Regions from separate parts of the Saccharopolyspora sp. NPDC050642 genome, predicted to be linked through region 3. Evidence: riboswitches for the same ligand, from Rfam matches in the RefSeq annotation. Region 3 holds a riboswitch; each other region holds the start of a gene.
The links. Region 3 has a riboswitch for glycine ahead of gcvP (aminomethyl-transferring glycine dehydrogenase). Riboswitches for the same ligand answer to the same signal wherever they lie in the genome.

Region 1 (5,731 bases), on a different contig from region 3:
CACCGAGTTGTGCACCCGGTACGTCGGGTCGTCGTGCGTGGTCGGGCGGGAGTCGGCGAAGCAACCGCCCTGGTCGATGGCGATGTCGACCAGCACGCTGCCCGGCTTCATCTCGGAGACCAGGTGGTTGGAGACCAGCTTCGGGGCCTTCGCGCCCGGGATCAGCACGGCGCCGATGACCAGGTCGGCGGCCCGCACGGCCTGCTCGACCGAGTAGCGGTTGGACGTCACGGTGCGGATCTGGCCGTGGAAGTCGCGGTCGATCTCGCGGAGCTTGTCGACGTTGGTGTCGAGCAGCTCGACGTCGGCGCCCATGCCCAGCGCGACGCGCGCGGCGTTGAGGCCCGCGACGCCACCGCCGATCACCACGACCCGCGCCGGGTGCACGCCGGGAACACCGCCCGGCAGCACGCCGCGGCCGCCGCAGGGACGCATCAGCGAGTAGGCGCCCACCTGCGGGGCGAGGCGCCCGGCGACCTCGCTCATCGGCGCGAGCAGCGGCAGAGCGCCGTTGGCCGTCTGCACCGTCTCGTAGGCGATGCCGGTGACGCCGGACTTCAGCATCGCGTCGGTCAGCTCGGCGGAGGCCGCCAGGTGCAGGTAGGTGAACAGCACCTGGTTCCGGCGCAACCGCGGGTACTCCTCGGCGATCGGCTCCTTGACCTTGAGGACCAGCTGGCCCTCGCCCCACACCTCTTCGGCGGTGGGCAGCACCTTCGCCCCGGCGGCGAGGTAGTCCTCGTCGGGGATGGAGGAACCGGCGCCGGCGTTCGTCTCGACGAAGACGTCGTGACCGCGGGTGGTCAGCTCGTGCACGCCCGCAGGTGTGATCGCGACCCGGTACTCGTTGTTCTTGATCTCGCGCGGCACTGCGATCTTCACGGCGGAATCCTTTCGTCTCCTGTTGCGCACCACGATCCGCTGCCGCCGAAAGGGGCGCATCATTCCCGCGGGATGAGATTGCCCCGCGCGCCTTGTGCCCGCAGCACAAAGCCCGCGGCGGCGAAGTCAACGCGTCGGCAGGGGCCGAAACGGCGCGGTGAGGACGCCGGGGTGACAGGAAGGTTCCCTTGCTCGCGGCCACCCGAGCGGCCGGTGAAAGCAAGGGAACTTTCCTGTCATGCGGTGGCAGGAAGGTTCCCTTCCGCACGTCACCGGGGGTGCGTCACGGGCCTGGTGGTGACAGGAAGGTTCCCTTGCTCGCAGCCGGCGGGGGCGCGGCTCGGCGGGGGCGGGGTGACAGGAAAGTTCCCTTGCTGTCAGCCGTGCTGGGCCCAGCGGTCGGCGAGCAGTTGCACGAACAGCGCTGCGCGGACGTTGGGGCTCTCCAGGTCGATGTCCACGAGTTGGGTGAGCCGCTTCATCCGGTAGCGGAAGGTGTTCGGGTGCACGCGCAGCTCTCGGCTCGCCTGCCGCGGGTCGCCCGGGTGGCGCAGCCACGCGTGGAGGGTTGCCAGGTATTCGGTGCCCTGCGTTCGGTCGTGCTCGCGCAGCACCGGCAGCGGGCCCAGGGAGCCGACGCCCGCGTCGGTCGACGCACCGGCCATCCGGCTGAGCACCACCAGGTGCCAGTTGTCCTCGTACACCGCCACCCGGTCGCGCAGCTGGCCGGTGCGCAGCAGGCCGACCAGCTCCTCGGCCTGCGCGCGCGACTGGGGCAGGTCGGCGACCGCCACCGCATTGCCCACCGCGATCAGCGGGCGCGGCGAAGCGTCGTGGGACATGAGCGCTTCTCGCAGGTCCGGCCAGCCGCCCGCGCCCGCCCGGTCCGGCACCAGGGCGTAGAGCATGGTGCCGATCTCGGTGACCAGCGGGCGCCGCCCGATCCCGCGCGTGATCCACTCCCACATCGCCAGCCGGTGCCCCTCCGCGGGCCCGGCGGACGACGGCATTTCGATCGCGACGACCCGATGCGCCTCGTTGGGCACGGCGAGCTCGTTCACGGCCACCCGCCAGCCCTCGCCCCCCTCCAGCAGCAGCCGCACCTGCTCGGCGGACCGGCGGCGCTCCGCGTCCGCCACCGCCCGCCACCGCAGCAGTTGCAGCGCGACCAGCGGCGCGGTGTCGGCGAACGCGGTGGAGCGCTCCTCGGAGACCTCCCCGGGCACCACGGCCCACATCGAGCCGAGCAGCTCGCCGCCCATCCGGATCGGCACCACCAGGCGGGGCAGGGTGCCGTCCTGCTGGGCGGGCACGAAGATCGCCGAACTGCCCTTGCTGAGCTGGCGGAACGTGCCGCGGGCCCGGAACTTGGCGAGCACCTCGTCGGGCTGCTTCCGGCCCATGATCGTCGACACCCGCGCCGGGTCGGTCAGGTCCTGCCGGGCGGAGTAGGCCAGGACCTGGGAGTGCGCGTCCTCGATCGTGACCGGCGCGTCCACCACGTCGGCGACCGCGTCGGCGAGGCGGAACAGGTCGCCGACCCCGGTGCCGCGCGCGTCGGCCTCCTCGATGCCGGTCCCGGCCAGCGCCGCCCGGATCAGCCACACCAACTGCGCCCAGCCGGTACCCGGCCGGACCTCCACCAACGCCACTCCGGCTTCCTCGGCCGCCGCGGCCACCGCGTCGTCCGCCGAGATCGGCGGCTTGAGCAGCACCGCTGCCGCGCCCTGCGCGCCGCAGGCCCTCGCCAGCCGCTTCGCCTGCTCGCGATCCGCGACGGCCACGCCCAGCACGAGGTCGCCGCCCGCCGCGGTCGGCGGCTCATCGGGTTCGGCGATGACGACGTCCCCTACGCAGACCGTCGGCTCTGGGCTGACCACGGTGCGCAGCAGTGTGGGGCCGACCCGTTCGACCAGCGCCCGGATGTCCAGCATCACCGGCCTCCTGAGTGCTTCGGGCCGCCGCCGGTCAGGTGGGGGAGGGCATTGACACCAGGGCTGGCCCGTTTATCGTTGCTGAGCACATCGACAATCGCATACCGGCCGTCGACCCCGTGCGGGAGAGACCTTGAGGGCTCACGCCGAGCCGTCAGGGCGCCGAAGGAGCAAGACTCCCCACAAACTCTCAGGCACCCATGACCGTTCGGGCGAGGCAACTCTGGAAAGCGCGCGTCATCCCTGACGCTCCACCCACGGTGCAAGCCGCGAGAAACCGCGGCGAAGCTCTCAGGTTCCGAAACAGAGGGGGAGGCCCAGCCCCGCTCGGGCATCCCTGCCCCCGAAAGCCTTGGAGCCTCCCGCCATGTCCCTGCCTGCGAACCTGCGCTATACCGAAGAGCACGAGTGGATCGAGGACCGCGACGAGCTGGTCCGGATCGGCATCACCCAGCACGCCGCGGACGCGCTCGGCGACATCGTCTTCGTGCAGCTGCCCGAGGTGGGGGAGCAGATCGAGGCGGGCCAGGCCTGCGGCGAGCTGGAGTCCACGAAGTCCGTCAGCGACCTGTTCGCGCCGGTCACCGGCGAGGTCGTGGCGATCAACGAGTCCGTCGTGGACGATCCGGCGCTGGTCAACTCCGAGCCCTACGGCGAGGGCTGGCTGCTGGAGGTGCGCACCTCCGACACCGGTGCTCTGCTCACCGCCGAGCAGTACGCCGCGGTGATCGCGGAGTAGCGGGGATTAGGCGAGGGAGGAGACGGTCAATGGCGATCAGCGTCTTCGACCTGTTCTCGGTCGGTATCGGGCCGTCCAGTTCGCACACGGTCGGCCCGATGCGCGCGGCCCGGCTGTTCGTGCAGCGGTTGCACGGCGAGGGACGGTTGCCGCAGGTCAAGCGGATCAAGGCGGAACTGTTCGGGTCGCTCGGCGCGACCGGGCACGGGCATGGCAGCCCGAAGGCGGTGCTGCTCGGCCTCGAGGGGCACAGCCCGGAGACCGTCGACCCGGCGGCGGTGGAGGGCCGGGTCGCCGAGATCCGGGAGACCGGGCGGCTGCGGCTCGACGGCGTGCAGGAGATCCGGTTCACCGTGGACCGCGACCTGGTGATGCACCGGCGCAAGTCGCTGCCGCTGCACCCCAACGGGATGCGGTTCACCGCGACCGGCACCGACGGGGTCGAGCTGGAGAGCGCGGTCTACTACTCGGTCGGCGGCGGTTTCGTCGTCGACGAGGACGCCACCGGCACCGATCGGATCAAGCCCGACGCGACCGCGGTGCGGTACCCGTTCCGGACCGGCGCGGAACTGCTCGCCCGCACCGAGGAGTCCGGGCTGCCGATCAGCGGCGTCATGCTGGCCAACGAGCTGTCCTGGCGCGGCGAGGACGCCGTGCACAAGGAGCTGCTGGGCATCTGGCAGGTCATGCGCGAATGCGTGGACAACGGATGCCGGAACTCCGGTGAACTGCCCGGCGGGCTCAAGGTCCGGCGGCGGGCGGCGGAGCTGGCCGCTTCGCTGACCGAGCACGACGATGCGCTGGAGTGGGTGACGCTCTTCGCGCTCGCGGTGAACGAGGAGAACGCGGCCGGCGGGCGCGTGGTGACCGCGCCGACCAACGGCGCGGCCGGGATCGTCCCCGCGGTGCTGCACTACTACATGCGGTTCGTGCCGGGCGCCGACGACGCCGGCGTGGTGCGCTTCCTGCTCGCGGCCGGTGCGGTCGGCGTGCTGTTCAAGGAGAACGCATCGATCTCCGGTGCCGAGGTCGGCTGCCAGGGCGAGGTCGGGTCGGCGTGCTCGATGGCGGCCGCCGGGCTCGCCGAGGTGCTCGGCGGGACCCCGAGCCAGGTGGAGAACGCCGCGGAGATCGCGATGGAGCACAACCTCGGGCTCACCTGCGACCCGATCGGCGGTCTCGTGCAGATCCCGTGCATCGAGCGCAACGCGGTCGCGTCGGTGAAGGCGATCACGGCGGCGCGGATGGCGCTGCGCGGCGACGGCACCCACTTCGTCTCGCTGGACAAGGTCATCAAGACCATGCGCGAGACCGGCCGGGACATGAAGGTCAAGTACAAGGAGACGGCTCGCGGCGGCCTCGCCGTCAACGTCATCGAGTGCTGACCCGCCGCACGCCCGGTGAGTGCATGGGAACTTTCCTGTCACCACCGGGCCGTGTGGTGCGTGCATGGGAACTTTCCTGTCACCACTAGGCCGTGCGGTGCGAGCTCGGGAACTTTCCTGTCAACAGGCCGGTTCCTGCGGTGCGTGCATGGGAACTTTCCTGTCACCACCGGGCCGTGCGGTGCGTGCATGGGAACTTTCCTGTCAACAGGCCGGTTCCTGCGGTGCGTGCATGGGAACTTTCCTGTCACCGATGACCCACCGGGCGCCTTTGTGGAGCCGTTCCGGCCGTCGGCTCCGGTGCGAGGATGGGAACCTTCCTGTCACCGCTCCCCGCCGCGCACCGGCCAGATGCCGTGCACCGGGGACCAGTCGAGGAGGCGCCGCGCCGCTTCGCTGCTCACGCGGTGCGATGGTTCGGCGGCCTCGTCCGGGGCCTGCCCAGGGGCCGGGCTGCCGTCCGCGCGGGCCAGCTCGCGGTAGTAGTCCGCGACCCGGACGGGCTCGTCGGCGATGTTCAGCGTCTCTCCCGCGCAGCCGCGCTCCAGCGCGCCGACCACCGCCTCCGCGTAGTCCCGCGCGTGCACCATCGCCGCCCACGACCGCCCGTCGCCCGGGATGGGCAGCTGCCCGGCGCGCAGCCGGGCCCGCTGCTGGTCCTGCACCGTCGCGGGGCCCACGAAGCGTCCGCCGCGCAGGATGCTCCACGCGATCTCGTCGGCGGGCAGTTCGCGGACCGCGGCTTCCATCGCCTGGACCGGGGCGACGATGGTCGTCCGTTCCGGCCGGTG
Region 2 (5,731 bases), on a different contig from region 3:
GCACATCTCGCAGAGCGCGGTGGAGAAGCACGCGAACGCGATCTTCGACAAGCTCGACCTCGCCCGCGCCACCGGCTACAGCCGCCGGGTCCTCGCCGTCCTGCACTACCTGGAATCCTGATCAGGCGTTCACCTGTTCGCGGACTCCTGCTGCGGCTGCTTGTTGCGCACCGCGAGGTAGCCGATCACCATCGCGATCGCGAGCACCGGGGTGATGTACAGCGCGATCCGGGTCTCGGCGTCGAAGGCCAGCAGCACCACGACGAACGCGAGGAAGGCCAGCACGACGTAGTTGGAGTACGGGGCGAGCGGCATCCGGAACGGGCCGGCCGGGAGTTCGCCCCGGGCGACCTTGCGCCGGTAGACCAGGTGCGCGATCACGATCATGCCCCAGGTGAAGATGGCGCCGGCGGTGCTGGCGCTGGTGATGTAGGTGAACGCCTGCTCCGGCACGAAGTAGTTGAGCACCACGCCGATCAGCATCGCGCAGAACGTGATCCCGATGGCCCGCGCGGGCACCGCCCGGCCGCTGAGACGTCCCACCGAGCGCGGCGCCTGGCGGTCCTCCGACAGGGTGCGCAGCATCCGCGCGGTGGAGTAGATGCCGCTGTTGCAGGACGACAGCGCGGCGGTGGTCACCACGAAGTTGATCACGCCGGCGGCGGCCGGGATGCCGATCAGGGTGAAGGCGTGCACGAACGGGCTGCCGGTGGTCGGGAACTGGTTCCACGGCACCAGCGCGGTCAGGGCGATCAGCGCGCCGACGTAGAAGATCAGGATCCGCCACATCACCGAGTTGATGGCCCGCGGCAGGACCTTCTGCGGGTTCTTGCTCTCGCTGGCGGTCTGGCCGACCATCTCCACGCCGACGAAGGCGAACATGACGATCTGGAACGCCAGCAGCGACGACGCCGCGCCGTTGGGGAACAACCCGCCTTGGGACCAGATGTTGCTCAGCGACGCGGTGTCCCCGAGGTCGCTGAAGCCGAACACCAGGATCGCGGCGGCGAGCACGATCAGGCCGATGATGGCCAGCACCTTGATCAGGGCGAACCAGAACTCGAACTCGCCGAAGAGCTTCACCGCGATCAGGTTCACGCCGGAGAGCACGATCAGCGCTCCCAGGGCGGGGATCCACTGCGGCACGTGGGGGAACCAGAACTGGAAGTACTCGCCGACCGCGGTGATCTCGGCCATGCCGGTGACGATCCACACCAGCCAGTAGCCCCAGCCCACCGCGAACTTGGCCCACGGGCCCACGAACTCGCCCGCGTACTCCGCGAACGACCCGCTCACCGGGCGGTACATCAGCAGCTCGCCGAGCGCCCGCATCACGAAGAAGATCATCAGCCCGGCGATCGCGTAGATCAGGATCAGGCCGGGCCCGACCTGGTGCAGCGCCTTGCCGGAGCCGAGGAACAGCCCGACCCCGATCGCCCCGCCGATCGCGATCATGTTGATGTGCCGGGTACTCAGATCCTTCCGGTACTCCTCGGCCTCTGGTTGGCTCATCGAAGCGTGACTCCTTAATCGCCAGCGTGTTTCGCTGAAACTGCGCAGATAATCCGGCATTCGGGCAGTGCTGGCAAGCGATTGGGCACAGTTGAAATCGAGCCTTTTCCCAGTTCCAACATAGTCCACTTAGGACGCAAACATGAAACGCCGCATTTCGGTCATTGCGGACCGAAATGCGGCGCTCGGGGGCTGCCCGTCGATCACATGTCAGAGGTTCGGGTACAGCGGGTGCTTGGCGGCCAGGGCCTCCACCCGCTCCCGGAGCTTCGCGCTCGCCGATTCGTCGAAGCCCGGCTTGAGGGCCTCGGCGATGACGTCGGCGACCTCGGTGAAGTCCTCCTTGCCGAAGCCGCGGGTGGCCAGCGCCGGGGTGCCGATGCGCAGCCCGGAGGTCACCATCGGCGGCCGCGGGTCGTTGGGCACCGCGTTGCGGTTGACCGTGATGCCGATCTCGTGCAGCCGGTCCTCGGCCTGCTTGCCGTCCAGCTCGGAGTCCCGCAGGTCCACCAGCACCAGGTGCACGTCGGTGCCGCCGGAGACCAGCTGCACCCCGGCCTTGGCGGCGTCGTCGGCGAGCAGCCGCTCGGCCAGGATCTGCGCGCCCTCCACGGTGCGGCGCTGCCGGTCGGCGAACTCCGGCGACGCGGCGACCTTGAACGACACCGCCTTGCCGGCGATCACGTGCTCCAGCGGCCCGCCCTGCTGGCCCGGGAACACCGCCGAGTTGAACTTCTTCGCGAACTCCGTGTCCGCCGACAGGATCACGCCACCGCGCGGACCGCCGAGCGTCTTGTGCGTGGTGGTGGTGACGACGTGGGCGTGCGGCACCGGGCTCGGGTGCAGCCCGGCGGCCACCAGGCCGGCGAAGTGCGCCATGTCGACCATCAGGTAGGCGCCGACCTCGTCGGCGATCTCCCGGAACCGCTTGAAGTCCAGCTGCCGCGGGTACGCCGACCAGCCGGCGATGATCAGCTGCGGCTTGTTCTCCCGCGCCAGCTTGGCGACCTCGTCCATGTCGACGCGGTGGTCGTCCTCGCGCACGTGGTACGGCACCACGTTGTAGAGCTTGCCGGAGAAGTTGATCCGCATGCCGTGGGTCAGGTGACCGCCGTGCGCCAGGTCCAGGCCCATGATCGTGTCACCCGGCTTGAGCAGCGCGAACATCGCAGCCGCGTTGGCCTGCGCGCCCGAGTGCGGCTGCACGTTGGCGAAGCTCGCGCCGAAGAGCTCCTTGACCCGGTCGATGGCCAGCTGCTCGATGACGTCGACGTGCTCGCAGCCGCCGTAGTAGCGGCGGCCCGGGTAGCCCTCGGCGTACTTGTTGGTCAGCACCGAGCCCTGCGCCTCGAGGACGGCCTGCGGTGCGAAGTTCTCCGAGGCGATCATCTCCAGCGTGCTCTGCTGGCGGTTGAGTTCGGCGCCGACCGCCGCCGCCACCTCGGGGTCCACCGCGGCCAGCTGGTCGTTGAACAGGTCCGGTGTCGACATGGTGTTGCCTCCTGTGTATTTCTCTTCAGGCATTGCGGCGGTAGAACGGCAGCTCGACGACCTGCACCGCGACGGCCTTGCCGCGGATGTCGACCTGCAGCTGCGTGCCGGGTTCGCTGTGGTCGCGGTCCACGTAGGCCATCCCGATCGGGTGGCCGAGCGTCGGGGAGGGGGCGCCGCTGGTCACGACGCCGATCTCGGCGCCGTCGGCGTCCAGCACGCGGTAGCCGTGCCGGGGCGCCCGGCGCTGCTCGGTGCTCAAGCCGACCAGCGTGCGCTCGGTGGGCTTCTCGGCCGCGGCGGCCAGCGCGTCCTTGCCGACGAAGTCGCCGGCCTTGTCCAGCTTGACCACCCGGCCGAGGTTGGCGTGGAAGGGCGTGAGCTCGGCGGACAGCTCGTTGCCGTACAGCGGCATGCCGGCCTCCAGCCGCAGCGTGTCGCGGCAGGACAACCCGGCGGGCTGCAGCCCGTGCTCGGCGCCGGACTCGGTCAGCGCCTGCCAGACCGCCTCGGCGTCGCCGGGCTCGGTGAACAGCTCGAAGCCGTCCTCGCCGGTGTAACCGGTGCGCGCCAGCAGCACGTCCTTGCCCGCGACCCGGCTGCGGTAGCCCGCGTAGTACTTGACCTCGGCGAGGTCGGTGTCGGTCAGCGGCGCGAGGATCGCGACCGCGTTCGGGCCCTGCACCGCGATCAGCGCGTAGTCGTCGGAGACGTCCTGGTGCTCGGCGTCGAAGCCGCCGATGCGCTCGGCCAGCTCGGCGGAGACCACGGCGGCGTTCGCCGCGTTGGCCACCACCAGGAACTCCTCGTCGCCGAGCCGGTAGACGATCAGGTCGTCGAGCACGCCACCGGCGGCGTTGCAGATCATCGTGTAGCGGGCGCGGCCGGGCTTGATCGCGGACGCGTTGGCGACCAGCGCGTAGTCCAGCGCCGCGGCGGCCTGCGGCCCGCTGATCCGGATCTCACCCATGTGGGTCAGGTCGAACAGGCCGGCGCCGGTGCGCACCGCGTTGTGCTCGGCGGTGTCGCCCGAGTAGCGCAGCGGCATCCGCCAGCCGGCGAATTCGGTGAACGTCGCCCCGAGGGCTTCGTGCACGTGGTGCAAGGGCGTCTGTCGTGGCGACGACATGGTGAGACTCCTCCTGGTGGGCGCCGGTCGGCAGTCGAGGGCCGGTCAGCTCACTGAGTCCAACCTTATCGGGGATGCCTCGACCTCGACCTGCGCGGGCTTGCGCTGGTCGGGCGGTCTCCCCGGAGTCATTGGCCTGAGAGTTTCGCCGCCCGCGAGGGGGCGGCTTGCACCGTGGGCGAGAAGCGGGCGCTTCTGCTTTTCTCCGTGTTCGCCTGGTGCCGTGCGGTGCCGGTGCCTGAGAGTTTGCTGGGGAGAATTGCTCCTTCGGCGCTCCGGTCCCGGAACGGGCCGGAGTCTCTCCCGCACGACGTCGTGGGCGCGGTATTCGGTTGTGCGAACAGGACGCTACGAACCGGCGTGACCCACGTCAACCGGGCGGGTGAGTGATCTCAGGCGGAGAGCTCGCCGTACTGCTTCTCCAGGCCGTCGACCAGGGCGGCCAGGGCCAGCTCGAAGCTGTCGGCGTCGATCTCCGCCGCGTGCTCGCGGAGCAGGTGGGCCTTGTTCAGGTGCGGGAAGCGGTCGCCGTAGAGCGCCGCGTCGTCCGGGAAGCCGCCGCTGAAGGAGCCCATCGCCGAGCCCACCACCAGGTACTTCGTCGAGGCGCCGATCATCGTGGCGTAGCGCTGCGGCCAGCCCGCCCTGGTCAGGCCGCCGTGCACCGCGTCCGCCCGGCGCAGCGCGTTCTCCCGGCGGGCCGGGCCGTAGGCCAGGAACGGGACCAGGTTCGGGTGGGCGATCAGGGCGGCCCGGTAGGAGCGCGCCCAGGTGCGGAGGCCGGTCGTCCAGTCCGCGTCGAAGCCGGAGACGTCCACCGCGGTCATCACGTCGTCGGCGATCTCGTGCAGCAGCTCGTCCTTGGTCGACACGTGGTTGTACAGCGACGCCGCGCGGACGCCGAGCCGTTCGGCCAGCCGCCGCATGGACAGCGCTTCGAGACCGTCGGCGTCGATGATCTCCAGGCCGATCCGCCGGATGCGTTCCGGCGACAGCCGGGGGGTGGTCGGTCTGGGCACGTCTTCTCCTCGTCGGATCCCTTGCGGCGGTCGCCGGGACCGCCTTAGGCTGCCACAAAACTAACGACGTTAGTTAGCTGGCCGCAGGAAAGGATCCGGCGATGGTCGACTTCTCGCTGTCCGACACAGAACGCGACATCCGCGACTGGGTGCGCAACTTCGTCCAGCGCGAACTGGTGCCGCTGGAACAGGAGGTGCTGCGCCGCGAGCGCGCCGGGGAACGCGGCCTGACCAAGGACGAGCAGCGGGAACTGCAGGACAAGGCGAAGCAGGCCGGGTTCTGGGGCGTGCAGACGCCCGAGGAGTACGGCGGCATGGGCCTGTCGGCGGTGATGACGGCGCTCATCGAGGTCGAGCTCGGCCGCACCTTCGTGCCGTTCCGCTTCGGCGGCTACGCCGACAACATCCTGTACTACGCCAACGACGACCAGAAGGAGCGCTACCTGCTCCCGACGATCGAGGGCACCCGCAAGTCGTGCTTCGCGATCACCGAGCCCGGCGCCGGCTCGGACGCCAAGAACCTGCGCACCACCGCCGTCAAGGACGGCGACGAGTGGGTCATCAACGGCGAGAAGACCTT
Region 3 (5,731 bases):
GATGATCGGGCTAACACCACGGCGCATCGCGCCGACAACCGAATCGGAGGTGCTACAACGATGAGCACGGAACCGGCCTTGTCCGCACAGGCATCCGCCGCCCAGACCGCCGCTGCCACCCGGGTCGAACCGGGCTGCGGCCCCGCGACCACCGAACTGCCCACCGCGCCGTGCAGCGTGGTGTGGAGCGGTGGCCATTCCTACGTCCTCGAGGGCTCCACCGGGGCCCGCTGGGCGGGCGTCGACGACCGCGGCAGGGCCCGGTTCCTCACCGATGCGGACCTCCGCCGCCGCGGCTGGAGCCGCACCAGGGCGTAGCCGCGCCCGGTGGCCGACGGCTCCCGCCGTGGAGCAGCCCGATCGACCGGCTTCGCGGGAGCCCGGCCGCCAAGTGTGTTGTGCGAGGAATGTGAGACCCTGATGTGGTCGGGATGCACAAGTTGCGTCCGAAGCGGGGGCAGGACGCACAACCATTCAGGGGAGGCTCGTGGTGCAGGATGCTGAGCGCACCACGGAAGACACCACGAGCGGGGATCGCGGGATGAATCCCGATCCGGCGGGGCAGGGCCCCGCGGCGGAGCGCCCCGATCCGGGCATGGCCCGGATACGGGAGGCCGCCGCCGGCGTGTGGGCCGATCCATGGTGGACACTTCCGAACCTGCTCAGCGTGATCCGGCTGGCCGGCGTGCCGGTGTTCCTCTGGCTGCTGCTGGGTCCGAAGGCCGACCTGCTCGCCCTGCTGGTGCTGGTGATCAGCGGCATCACCGACTGGCTCGACGGCAAGCTCGCCCGCTGGCTCAACCAGTACAGCCGCATCGGCGAGCTCCTCGACCCGGCCGCCGACCGCCTCTACATAGTCGCGACCCTGGTGGCCTTCGTGCTGCGGGACGTGGTGCCCTGGTGGGTCGCCGCCGCGCTGGTCATCCGCGACCTGGTGCTGACGCTCTGCCTGCCGGTGCTGCGCTGGCACGGCTACGAACCGCCGGACGTGCACTACCTCGGCAAGGCCGCGACGTTCTGCCTGATGTACGCGTTCCCGCTGTTGCTGCTGGTGCAGGAGGACTTCCCGCTGTCCGAAGTGGTCCGACCGATCGCCTACGCCTTCACCTGCTGGGGCGGCGCGCTCTACCTGTGGGCCGGCATCCTCTACCTCGGCCAGGTGATGGCGGCGGTCCACCAGGCCCGCGCCAGACCGGCCTGAGCGCCGTCCGGACGTCCCGCGCGAAGGGCGCCGCCTGCCGAGCCGATCGGCGGGCGGCGCCCTTTCGCGTCGCGCGCTGGAGGGTCGCCTTGCGGCCTGCGCCGCGTGGTGAATACGCTCGCCGAGCCGATCACGCGAACCTCCGTGACCGGTGATCCACAGCACCAGCGGAGCAGGGAGGCGGGACCACGTGGCGGCCCCGGACGAGATCAAGTACACCGAAGAGCACGAGTGGATTCAGCGCACGGCTGACGACAAGGTGCGCATCGGTATCACCGACTACGCCCAGCAGCAGCTCGGCGACGTGGTGTTCGTGCAGCTGCCGGACCTCGGCCAGCAGGTCACCGCCGGCGACTCGATGGGCGAGGTGGAGTCGACCAAGAGCGTCTCGGAGATCTACGCGCCGGTCACCGGCGAGGTGGTGGCCCGCAACGAGCAGCTGGAGGACGAGCCGGAGTTGGTCAATTCGGCCCCGCTGGGCGACGGCTGGATGGTCGAGCTCAAGCTCGCCGACCCGGCCCAGCTGGACGGTCTGCTCGACGCCGCGGCGTACCAGAAGCTGACCGAATCCTGATCCGACCAGGCAAGATCGTCGGTCTGTCAGGGGCCGAGAGGAAGATGTCGGGAGTCCCGCGTCCAGTGTCTGTACCTGCACTGTACGTTGGGCACATACTTGGCACGATCTATCCGCGTAGAGGAGAGCTCAGGTGAGCCAATTCCCCGGCCACGGCGACGTTCCGCCGGAGCAGTCACCGGAGACCACCTCGGTCTTCAGGCCCTTCCTCTCGGAGCCGGAGAGCACCGAGAGTGCGTCCCCGGAGCCCGCCGCCGCATCCGGGGTCGATGCGCTGCCCGCAGGGTCCGCCCTGCTGGTGGTCAAGCGCGGCCCCAACGCGGGATCGCGATTCCTGCTGGACCGGGAGACCACCAGCGCGGGACGGCACCCGGACAGCGACATCTTCCTCGATGACGTCACGGTTTCCCGCCGGCACGCCGAGTTCCGGCGCGAGGGCAACGACTTCGTGGTCGTCGACGTCGGCAGCCTCAACGGCACCTACGTCAACCGGGAGCCGGTCGACACCTCGGTGCTGGCCAACGGCGACGAGGTGCAGATCGGGAAGTTCCGGCTGGTGTTCCTGACCGGCCCGATCGATGGGGGCCCGGGCGCCCGCTGAGGGGCCCTTGGACCGACTAGTCCATCCGCCAGCGGGGCGGCGCCGAAGCGGCGTCGCCCCGCTGGCGCGTGAAGGTAGTGCGCAGCCGAGATCGACTGACTCCCCGCGCGGGGAATTTCCCGCCGTCGCAACCGGTTTCCACGTTGTAGCGGCCGCCTTTCGACCGGTCCGGCGGACGGGTCGGCGGTGTATCGTGCTGGTAATGCTCGATGAAGAGCTCAGCCAGCGGTTCGGGCCAGATGCACCGGCAGGAAGGCCGCGGATTCGGTGGTCGACCAGACCGCTAAAGGGATGGGCGTGTCCGCCGCAACGCGGGTAGCGTCGGAGGCGTCGGTGCGCGATCCTCGACGGGGATGTCACGCTTCGGCGCGCTGGAGGAGGCGATGTGACGATGAGCAGCGAGATGCGCGTCGTCGGCGTGCGAGTTGAACTACCAGCAAACCAGCCGATTCTGCTGTTGCGCGAGGCGCACGGCGAGCGTTACCTGCCGATCTGGATCGGCTCGGTCGAGGCGACCGCCATCGCGCTGGAGCAGCAGGGCGTGCGGCCGCAGAGACCCCTTACCCACGACCTGTTGAAGGACGTCATCGGCGCCCTCGGGCGCGACCTGGAACAGGTGCGGATCACCGACCTGCAGGACGGCACCTTCTTCGCCGAGCTGGTGTTCGACGGGGATGTGCGGGTCTCCGCGCGGCCGAGCGACTCGGTGGCGCTGGCGCTGCGCATCGGGGTGCCCATCCACGCCGACGAATCGGTGCTGGACGAGGCGGGGCTGATCATCCCGGACGAGCAGGAGGACGAGGTGGAGAAGTTCCGCGAGTTCCTGGACTCCGTCTCCCCGGAGGACTTCCGCGGCGCCGACACCTGAGCCCGCCGATCGACCGACGACACAGCCCGGCCCCCGTCTGCGCGAGCAGGCGGGGGCCGGGTCGTCAGGGTGCCCCGCGCGTCGCGTTGACCTCCCCGCGGGGCAGGCATACCGTCGAACTTACGCGAATTGCCCCGGTGTGATTCGGCCGCTGGGCGGTGTTCGCGGCCTCGGACCGCGATGGTCCGGGAGCTGGTGATCGTCGTCGTCGGCTTCGTGCCGGACGAGGGGAGGCAGGCGTGGTCGAGGAAGCGTCCAACCGGGATGCTGCCGTGGAGCAGGGCGAGCTGTTCCCCGACGCCTCGCTGCCGGACGAACTGGTCGGCTACCGGGGTCCGGCCGCCTGCCAGATCGCCGGCATCACCTACCGCCAGTTGGACTACTGGGCGCGCACCAAGCTGGTCGGCCCGTCCATCCGCGGCGCCGCCGGCTCCGGTTCGCAGCGGCTGTACTCGTTCAAGGACATCCTGGTGCTCAAGGTGGTCAAGCGGCTGCTGGACACCGGGGTGTCGCTGCACAACATCCGGGTCGCGGTGGAACACCTGCGCAACCGGGGAGTGCAGGACCTGGCCAGGCTGACGCTGTTCAGCGACGGGACGACGGTCTACGAGTGCACCTCTGCCGAGGAGGTGGTCGACCTGTTGCAGGGTGGCCAAGGGGTGTTCGGCATCGCCGTCAGCGGTGCGATGCGCGAGATCAGCGGCACGATCCACGACTTCCCGGCGGAACGGGCCGACGGCGCGGAGCTGGTCCCGATGGACGACGAGCTGTCCCGCCGGCGGCGCGACCGGCAGGCCGAGACCGGCTGAGCCGATCGGACCCGACCGGGTGGTGTGCGGCCGGTGACATCGCTGGTCCGCTCGGACCCCCTGATCGGGTAAGCTGCGGCACATCGCCGACCCCGTGCGGGAGAGTCCGGCCCGGCCTAGGCCGCGGTCGGCGCCGAAGGAGCAACCCTCCCCGACAACCTCTCAGGCCACCTGGACCGCACGGGCGAGATACCTCTGGAAAGAGGGCGCACCACGGCCGTGGTGCACCCCGCCGACGGTGCAAGCCCGGTTCCCGGGTGAAGCTCTCAGGCGTTCGCTTCGCGGACAGTGACAGAGGGGGAGAGCAGGGCAGTTCCGGCTGCCTGCCGCCCTTTGCCGCCGCGACGATTGAGGTTTGGCGATGACCGACGTGACCCACGACCGCATTCCCCTGGCCGCCCTGGAGCACGGCACGCCGTTCGCCGACCGGCACGTCGGCCCGATGCCGGCCGAGCTCGCGCGCATGCTCGACGTGATCGGTGTCGGCTCGCTGGAGGAGCTGGGGCAGAACGCCGTGCCGGACACGATCCGGGAAGGCGACCTGCAGCTGGCGCTGCCGGAGCCGGCCACCGAGTCCGAGGCGCTGGCCGAGCTGCGCGAGCTGGCGCGCCGCTGTCGCCCGCACACCGAGATGATCGGGCTCGGCTACTACGGCACGGTCACGCCGCCGGTGATCCTGCGCAACGTGCTGGAGAGCCCCGCCTGGTACACGGCCTACACGCCGTACCAGCCGGAGATCTCGCAGGGCCGGCTCGAAGCGCTGCTGAACTTCCAGACGATGGTCGCGGACCTGGCCGGGGTGCCGGTGGCCAACTCGTCGATGCTCGACGAGTCCACCGCCGCGGCCGAGGGCATGACTCTGGTGCGCCGCGCGGGCCGGTCGAAGTCGCCGCGGTTCGTGGTGGACGCCGACACGCTGCCGCAGACCATCGCGGTGATCGAGACCCGCGCGGAGCCGCTGGGCATCGAGGTCGTCGTCGCCGACCTCGCCGCGGGCGCGCAGGCGTTGCCGGACGGCGAGTTCTTCGGCGTGCTGCTGTCCTACCCGGGCGCTTCCGGTGCGGTGCGGGACCACGAGGAGATCATCGCGGAGGTCCACCGGCGCGGCGGGAAGGCCGTCGTCGCGGCCGACCTGCTGGCGCTGACGCTGCTGCGCTCGCCCGGCGAGATCGGCGCGGACGTGGTGGTCGGCAACACCCAGCGGTTCGGCGTGCCGATGGGGTTCGGCGGCCCGCACGCCGGGTTCATGGCCGTGGCCAAGGGCCTCGAACGGCAGCTGCCGGGGCGGTTGGTCGGCGTGAGCGTCGACGCCGACGGCAACCAGGCCTACCGGCTGGCGCTGCAGACCCGCGAACAGCACATCCGCCGCGAGAAGGCCACCAGCAACATCTGCACCGCGCAGGTGCTGCTGGCCGTCGTGGCGTCGATGTACGCGGTCTACCACGGTCCGGCCGGGCTGCGGTCGATCGCGACCCGCGCGCACCGGATGGCGGCGGTGCTCGCCGAGCAGCTGCGCCGCGGCGGCGTCGAGGTGCTGCACCAGGAGTTCTTCGACACGATCGTCGCGAAGGTGCCGGGCAAGGCCGACGACGTCGTCGCCACGGCCCGCCGGGGCGGCATCAACCTCCGTCGCGTGGACGCCGACCACGTCGGCATCAGCTGCGACGAGACCACCACG

Region 1: it holds a riboswitch for glycine, as region 3 does, so the genes downstream of both, gcvH (glycine cleavage system protein GcvH) here and gcvP (aminomethyl-transferring glycine dehydrogenase) in region 3, are expected to answer to the same signal.
Region 2: it holds a riboswitch for glycine, as region 3 does, so the genes downstream of both, gcvT (glycine cleavage system aminomethyltransferase GcvT) here and gcvP (aminomethyl-transferring glycine dehydrogenase) in region 3, are expected to answer to the same signal.

The regions. Positions count from the first base shown of each region.
Region 1 covers NZ_JBFAIN010000012.1:36,281-42,011, forward strand. The annotation lists gene ald (alanine dehydrogenase) at 1-882, opposite strand, end outside; gene AB0H93_RS20035 (helix-turn-helix domain-containing protein) at 1,260-2,816, opposite strand; glycine riboswitch at 2,929-3,033, shown strand; gene gcvH (glycine cleavage system protein GcvH) at 3,184-3,555, shown strand; gene AB0H93_RS20045 (L-serine ammonia-lyase) at 3,585-4,940, shown strand; gene AB0H93_RS20050 (NAD-dependent epimerase/dehydratase family protein) at 5,264-5,731, opposite strand, start outside.
Region 2 covers NZ_JBFAIN010000017.1:147,576-153,306, reverse strand. The annotation lists gene AB0H93_RS25225 (response regulator transcription factor) at 1-121, shown strand, start outside; gene AB0H93_RS25220 (amino acid permease) at 130-1,512, opposite strand; gene glyA (serine hydroxymethyltransferase) at 1,723-3,003, opposite strand; gene gcvT (glycine cleavage system aminomethyltransferase GcvT) at 3,029-4,132, opposite strand; glycine riboswitch at 4,248-4,348, opposite strand; glycine riboswitch at 4,349-4,448, opposite strand; gene AB0H93_RS25205 (TetR/AcrR family transcriptional regulator) at 4,525-5,151, opposite strand; gene AB0H93_RS25200 (acyl-CoA dehydrogenase family protein) at 5,253-5,731, shown strand, end outside.
Region 3 covers NZ_JBFAIN010000003.1:128,917-134,647, reverse strand. The annotation lists gene AB0H93_RS07350 (hypothetical protein) at 61-318, shown strand; gene AB0H93_RS07345 (CDP-alcohol phosphatidyltransferase family protein) at 488-1,201, shown strand; gene gcvH (glycine cleavage system protein GcvH) at 1,392-1,775, shown strand; gene garA (glycogen accumulation regulator GarA) at 1,909-2,376, shown strand; gene AB0H93_RS07330 (bifunctional nuclease family protein) at 2,768-3,244, shown strand; gene AB0H93_RS07325 (MerR family transcriptional regulator) at 3,484-4,053, shown strand; glycine riboswitch at 4,141-4,242, shown strand; gene gcvP (aminomethyl-transferring glycine dehydrogenase) at 4,415-5,731, shown strand, end outside.